One region of the Peribacillus sp. B-H-3 genome, then DNA from elsewhere that is predicted to be linked to it. Evidence: a T-box and tRNA genes for the amino acid it is inferred to sense, from the RefSeq annotation. Region 1 holds a T-box; the other holds one or more tRNA genes.

Region 1 (3,244 bases):
TTCTTATTTATCTAGAGGGTTCGCTGGAAGACATTCTTGACCGGATTAAAGAACGCGGACGCCCTATGGAGCAGCAGACGCCGATTGAATATTGGAAAGAAATGCATAAGCGCTATGAAGACTGGATCAATCACTTTAATGCATGCCCGGTATTGCGTTTGAATATCAATGACTATGATCTTATCCAAAGTGAACAATCCATTGAGCCAGTTGTTGAACGAATTGCATCATTCATGGAACAGACAAGGAAGCTGAGAAAAATATAATCAAGAGACTCTGGAGACTTTCAGAGTTTTGAACATAATATTAAATCACCGGATCCTTTAGCAGATCCGGTGATTTTTTTGCACAGTTATTTCTATTTCAGCAAAATAAAAAACCTGCCGCATTACTGCAGCAGGTTTTATCGATATCCAATTTTATGCGCAATGGTTATTAATAAGTTAATGGAGGAGGAAGAGGGATTCGAACCCCCGCGGGCTTTGACACCCCTGTCGGTTTTCAAGACCGATCCCTTCAGCCAGACTTGGGTATTCCTCCGTATCACCGTATCAACAATTAATATAATACCAAGTATAAAACTAAATGTCAACACTACTGAAACACTTTTTTAAAAAAGTTTTTGGACATGAAATATCTAAAGCATTCGGGAAGTAAAAGAGACACTTAACTGTGAGCCGGGCCCACCTTTTTATTTGAATAAAAGGACTCCCACAAGGAAAGTCCTTTTACTTAGTTTATGGCTTGATCACTTCAGCACCGCGCATATATGGGCGAAGCACTTCTGGAATGATGACACTTCCGTCTTCCTGCTGATAATTCTCAAGGATAGCAGCAACTGTACGGCCGATGGCCAATCCAGATCCATTTACCGTATGGACATGCTCCGGTTTCGCATTAACATCGCGGCGGAAGCGGATATTTGCACGTCTTGCCTGGAAAGCTTCAAAATTTGAACAAGAAGAAATTTCACGATAAATGCCATAGCTTGGAATCCAAACTTCTATATCGTACTTTTTAGCCGCTGTGAAGCCTAGATCAGCTGTACACATGCTTAGCACACGATATGGAAGTCCAAGCAGCTGAAGGACCTTTTCTGCGTGTCCTGTAAGGTTCTCAAGCTCCTGATAAGAATCCTCCGGCTTTACAAACTTTACGAGTTCAACTTTATTGAATTGATGCTGGCGGATCAGCCCGCGTGTATCCCTTCCTGCAGATCCTGCCTCAGAGCGGAAGCAAGCGCTATAGGCAGCATAGCTGATAGGCAATGCATCAGCAGCAAGAATTTCATCGCGGTGGTAGTTCGTTACAGGAACCTCGGCTGTAGGAACAAGGAAATAATCTTCACTTTCAATACGGAATGCATCTTCCTCAAACTTAGGAAGCTGACCGGTACCTGTCATGCTGGCCCGGTTCACAATAAACGGAGGCATCATTTCTTCATACCCGTGTTCTTCAGTATGCAAGTCAAGCATAAAGCTGATTAATGCCCGCTCAAGCCTTGCTCCAAGGCCTTTATAAAAAACAAAACGGCTTCCAGTGACTTTTGCTCCTCTTTCAAAATCAAGGATGTCTAATTCATCAGCAAGATCCCAGTGCGGCTTAGGCTCATAGCTGAAATTTGGAATATCTCCCCATTTTTTTATTTCAACGTTATCATCTTCTGTTTCCCCAACCGGCACACTTTCATGAGGAATATTCGGTATAGATAAAAGCAATTTGTCCAGCTGCTCTTCCACTGTGCGAAGCTTTTCATCTAATTCCTTGATTTTATCGCCAACCTCCCGCATTTCTGCAATCAACTGGTCAGCATCCTTCTTTTCTCTCTTCAATGCAGCAACCTGCTGGGAAACTTCATTACGGCGGCTTTTCAGCTGTTCAGTTTCCACCAGTAAAGAACGGCGGCTGACATCAAGCTCCTCAAACTTACCAAAATCCGTCATGTCTTCCCCGCGGAACTGCAGGGCGCGTTTTACTTGTTCAAAATTATTGCGCAGATATTTTACATCCAGCATTGCTTATTCCTCCTTAAATTTCATCCATGACATTGACGAAAAACGCAAAAAACTCCCGTCCCTATAAAAGGGACGAGAGTTAACCCGCGTTGCCACCCTAGTTAAAAGCAGATTCCTGCCTTTCACTCAGTTAGATAACGGCTAATGCCGAAAGTAATTACTGACCCGCATGGGGGTTCCTTACTTTACTCGAGGATGGATCCCCAAAATCCTTTCACCGGTTCACACCAGCCACCGGCTCTCTTTTAGAAAGTAATTTTGGTACTATTTCCTGTCATGGTTTTAAAATATAAAATGTTTTCCATAATGTACTATAATTTTTCAACAGATGCAACCATTTTATGCATATTGCTTAAATTTTGATTAGGAGCGGTCAGAACCAGCCTTTTACCGCAGAAGAAGCACTATCCCATACATCAGCGAAAAATCCTCCGATTGCATGCATAGATAGAGCGAACCAGTTTGCTTTTTCTACTGTTTCGGCAGCCACAACATCAGACCTTACATACTTGTCTCCATCTTTATTAAGGAAACCATAATCAGAGCCATCTTTTTTCTTGACGGTCAAATATCCAATTTTCTCGCCTTTTTTAATAGGTGCAGTTAATTCGCCATCTTTATTCAGCTTGCTTTTGTCGATCACAAGCTGCGGTGTATAATTTTTCTCTTCACCATTGTTTTTGACGACTAAATCAATGGCACTCTTTGACTTGATCTTAACGGAATCCTCTTTTCCTTTTGCTACAGGCAATGTCTTTTTGCCTTTAACCACATAATTCGCAGGAAGGATTTGTGTTTTTTTGAAGCTATCGTAAGCGTAATTCATCAGCTTAGCCGCATCTACAAAACGCTGTGCTTTTGATGTTGATTTCATGACAATGGTAATGTAACGCTGGCCATTTCGTTTCACCGTGCCAGCAAATGCATACCCAGCAAAATCCGTTGAGCCTGTTTTCAGGCCATCAACTCCATCATAATGATAAATCAGGCCAGGAAGCATCCAGTTAAAGTTAGGATACGTCTTTCCATCACGGAACTTCAGTTTTGAAATGCTCGCATATTCCAATGCCTGCGGGTGGTCCTTCAAAAGGCGGTAAGCAAGAAGGCCGACATCTTTCGCAGTCATGACATTTTCATCATTCGCATCGCCGGTCGGGAAGTGGCCAAGCAAGTCTTTATTGCTTAGTCCAGTAGCATTCACAAATTTAAAATGCTTTAATCCAAGCTCT
Region 2 (3,244 bases), 730 kb from region 1:
GGTTGGGCTGTTCGCCCATTAAAGCGGTACGCGAGCTGGGTTCAGAACGTCGTGAGACAGTTCGGTCCCTATCCGTCGTGGGCGCAGGAAATTTGAGAGGAGCTGTCCTTAGTACGAGAGGACCGGGATGGACGCACCGCTGGTGTACCAGTTGTCTTGCCAAAGGCATAGCTGGGTAGCTACGTGCGGACGGGATAAGTGCTGAAAGCATCTAAGCATGAAGCCCCCCTCAAGATGAGATTTCCCATAGCGCAAGCTAGTAAGATCCCTGAAAGATGATCAGGTTGATAGGTCTGAGGTGGAAGCGTGGTGACACGTGCAGCTGACAGATACTAATCGATCGAGGACTTAACCAAAATGACGCGTTCAACCTTCTCTATTATCTAGTTTTGAAAGAACAAAAAAAGTTCTTGCAAAATCTCAAAAAAAGATATATAATAATATATGTCTTTCGAGAAAATGTTTGGTGGCGATAGCGAAGAGGTCACACCCGTTCCCATTCCGAACACGGCAGTTAAGCTCTTCAGCGCCGATGGTAGTTGGGGGTTCTCCCCCTGTGAGAGTAGGACGCCGCCAAGCTTATAATTATGGAGGATTAGCTCAGCTGGGAGAGCATCTGCCTTACAAGCAGAGGGTCGGCGGTTCGATCCCGTCATCCTCCACCATATTATTTCACCTGCCGGTGTAGCTCAATTGGTAGAGCAACTGACTTGTAATCAGTAGGTTGGGGGTTCAAGTCCTCTTGCCGGCACCATCTTCATAAAATTTTGTACGAGCTATCGTTCGAACATTATTTCCATCTTATTTGTTTGAGCCATTAGCTCAGTTGGTAGAGCATCTGACTTTTAATCAGAGGGTCGAAGGTTCGAATCCTTCATGGCTCACCATTCATATGCGGGTGTGGCGGAATTGGCAGACGCACCAGACTTAGGATCTGGCGCCGCAAGGCGTGGGGGTTCAAGTCCCTTCACCCGCATCACAATGCGGAAGTAGTTCAGTGGTAGAATACAACCTTGCCAAGGTTGGGGTCGCGGGTTCGAATCCCGTCTTCCGCTCCACTTTTCGTAATGCCGGGGTGGCGGAACTGGCAGACGCACAGGACTTAAAATCCTGCGGTAGGTGACTACCGTACCGGTTCGATTCCGGTCCTCGGCACCATTTATATGCGCCCGTAGCTCAATTGGATAGAGCGTCTGACTACGGATCAGAAGGTTATGGGTTCGACTCCTTTCGGGCGCGCCATATTACGGGAAGTAGCTCAGCTTGGTAGAGCACTTGGTTTGGGACCAAGGGGTCGCAGGTTCGAATCCTGTCTTCCCGACCATGTGATTTTTTTAAAATGGGGCCTTAGCTCAGCTGGGAGAGCGCCTGCCTTGCACGCAGGAGGTCAGCGGTTCGATCCCGCTAGGCTCCACCATATCATTATCCTATATTTTATTTGGCGGCGTAGCTCAGCTGGCTAGAGCGTACGGTTCATACCCGTGAGGTCGGGGGTTCGATCCCCTCTGCCGCTACCAAAATATAAGGACCTTTAGCTCAGCTGGTTAGAGCAGACGGCTCATAACCGTCCGGTCGTAGGTTCGAGTCCTACAAGGTCCACCATCTTCAACACGGAGGAATACCCAAGTCTGGCTGAAGGGATCGGTCTTGAAAACCGACAGGGGTGTCAAAGCCCGCGGGGGTTCGAATCCCTCTTCCTCCTCCATTATTTATTGACAGAATATGAAGCATTCTTATTGTCGCGGGGTGGAGCAGTCTGGTAGCTCGTCGGGCTCATAACCCGAAGGTCGCAGGTTCAAATCCTGTCCCCGCAATCATTAGGTCCCGTGGTGTAGCGGTTAACATGCCTGCCTGTCACGCAGGAGATCGCGGGTTCGATTCCCGTCGGGACCGCCATTTTTACTAGATTCAAATGATATGTTATACATATTACCCATTGGCTCGGTAGCTCAGTCGGTAGAGCAAAGGACTGAAAATCCTTGTGTCGGCGGTTCGATTCCGTCCCGAGCCACCATTATATATTAAATAACTGTGGCGGTTGTGGCGAAGTGGTTAACGCATCGGATTGTGGTTCCGACATTCGTGGGTTCGATTCCCATCATCCGCCCCATATATCGCGGGTGTAGTTTAGTGGTAAAACCTCAGCCTTCCAAGCTGATGTCGAGGGTTCGATTCCCTCTACCCGCTCCAAATATGGGCCTATAGCTCAGCTGGTTAGAGCGCACGCCTGATAAGCGTGAGGTCGATGGTTCGAGTCCATTTAGGCCCACCATTCCGCAGTAGCTCAGTGGTAGAGCATTCGGCTGTTAACCGAACGGTCGTAGGTTCGAGTCCTACCTGCGGAGCCATGGGGAAGTACTCAAGAGGCTGAAGAGGCGCCCCTGCTAAGGGTGTAGGTCGCGTAAGCGGCGCGAGGGTTCAAATCCCTCCTTCTCCGCCACTGGCCCATTGGTCAAGCGGTTAAGACACCGCCCTTTCACGGCGGTAACACGGGTTCGAATCCCGTATGGGTCATATTAAAAGATGTATACATTCACTGTATACATCTTTTTTTCATTTACTGAATGCTTACGTCCATGGATATAGTGAGGCCAGATTCCATTTAAGATAAATGGAATCTGGCCTATTTTTTGCTTCTATAATAAATGCTGGGTCCCGCACAATTTGCTTCCAAGAAGTTTTGTATTAAAGCCATCAGACAATAAGAAACTTCAGGATACAAAAAATTGAGAAGCCGCCAAGGCACTGCAGCAATCGGGATCAAGGTATTCAAAATCGTTCTCTATGGGTTTTCCAGCGGCTTTTTAGAGATTTAAAGCTGTACGAGAAACAAGATAAAATGCGGGCATGAATCAAAAAATGGATCGGTTTCCCATCAATATACGCGAATTGAATTTCATAATACAGGGGGTGACAACGTAAGTTATCACCCCCTGTATATATGTCTATTTTTTATCTACATAGCTGTCCTTCCGTTTATATGGAATGTCTCCCAGCTGAGATTCCATATTTTCATCGTCCAGTCTTTGTTCATATTTTTCTTCTCTTTTTGTGGGATACACTTTTTTATTTTTGCCTTCTATATCATTTCCTAGAAACCCTTCGTATTCCTCGGTAAAGCCATTTGTTTCGTCTTCCTCTTTATATAAAGAATCAAAGTTTTCGTTATCGCCTGTAAAATCCGAAGGTGTTTCAGATGTTCCGAAGCGTGCTACTTCGCCAAAGCTGTCTTCCTTTTCATTTG

The links. The T-box of region 1 lies ahead of serS (serine--tRNA ligase). A T-box ahead of a tRNA ligase gene usually reads a tRNA of that ligase, here a tRNA-Ser.
Region 2: it encodes a tRNA-Ser, which carries the amino acid that the T-box ahead of serS (serine--tRNA ligase) is inferred to sense. The anticodon was not compared.

The regions. Positions count from the first base shown of each region.
Region 1 is NZ_CP183879.1:453,581-456,824, reverse strand. It holds gene ACN6MY_RS02055 (deoxynucleoside kinase) at 1-266, shown strand, start outside; tRNA gene ACN6MY_RS02050 (tRNA-Ser) at 448-540, opposite strand; gene serS (serine--tRNA ligase) at 738-2,015, opposite strand; T-box leader at 2,081-2,302, opposite strand; gene ACN6MY_RS02040 (serine hydrolase) at 2,389-3,244, opposite strand, start outside.
Region 2 is NZ_CP183879.1:4,388,024-4,391,267, reverse strand. It holds rRNA gene ACN6MY_RS21930 (23S ribosomal RNA) at 1-356, shown strand, start outside; rRNA gene rrf (5S ribosomal RNA) at 463-579, shown strand; tRNA gene ACN6MY_RS21920 (tRNA-Val) at 590-665, shown strand; tRNA gene ACN6MY_RS21915 (tRNA-Thr) at 679-754, shown strand; tRNA gene ACN6MY_RS21910 (tRNA-Lys) at 812-887, shown strand; tRNA gene ACN6MY_RS21905 (tRNA-Leu) at 895-976, shown strand; tRNA gene ACN6MY_RS21900 (tRNA-Gly) at 984-1,058, shown strand; tRNA gene ACN6MY_RS21895 (tRNA-Leu) at 1,070-1,158, shown strand; tRNA gene ACN6MY_RS21890 (tRNA-Arg) at 1,166-1,242, shown strand; tRNA gene ACN6MY_RS21885 (tRNA-Pro) at 1,248-1,324, shown strand; tRNA gene ACN6MY_RS21880 (tRNA-Ala) at 1,342-1,417, shown strand; tRNA gene ACN6MY_RS21875 (tRNA-Met) at 1,441-1,517, shown strand; tRNA gene ACN6MY_RS21870 (tRNA-Ile) at 1,526-1,602, shown strand; tRNA gene ACN6MY_RS21865 (tRNA-Ser) at 1,613-1,705, shown strand; tRNA gene ACN6MY_RS21860 (tRNA-Met) at 1,741-1,814, shown strand; tRNA gene ACN6MY_RS21855 (tRNA-Asp) at 1,821-1,896, shown strand; tRNA gene ACN6MY_RS21850 (tRNA-Phe) at 1,939-2,014, shown strand; tRNA gene ACN6MY_RS21845 (tRNA-His) at 2,035-2,110, shown strand; tRNA gene ACN6MY_RS21840 (tRNA-Gly) at 2,117-2,190, shown strand; tRNA gene ACN6MY_RS21835 (tRNA-Ile) at 2,196-2,272, shown strand; tRNA gene ACN6MY_RS21830 (tRNA-Asn) at 2,274-2,348, shown strand; tRNA gene ACN6MY_RS21825 (tRNA-Ser) at 2,350-2,440, shown strand; tRNA gene ACN6MY_RS21820 (tRNA-Glu) at 2,443-2,514, shown strand; gene ACN6MY_RS21815 (TraR/DksA C4-type zinc finger protein) at 2,946-3,244, opposite strand, start outside.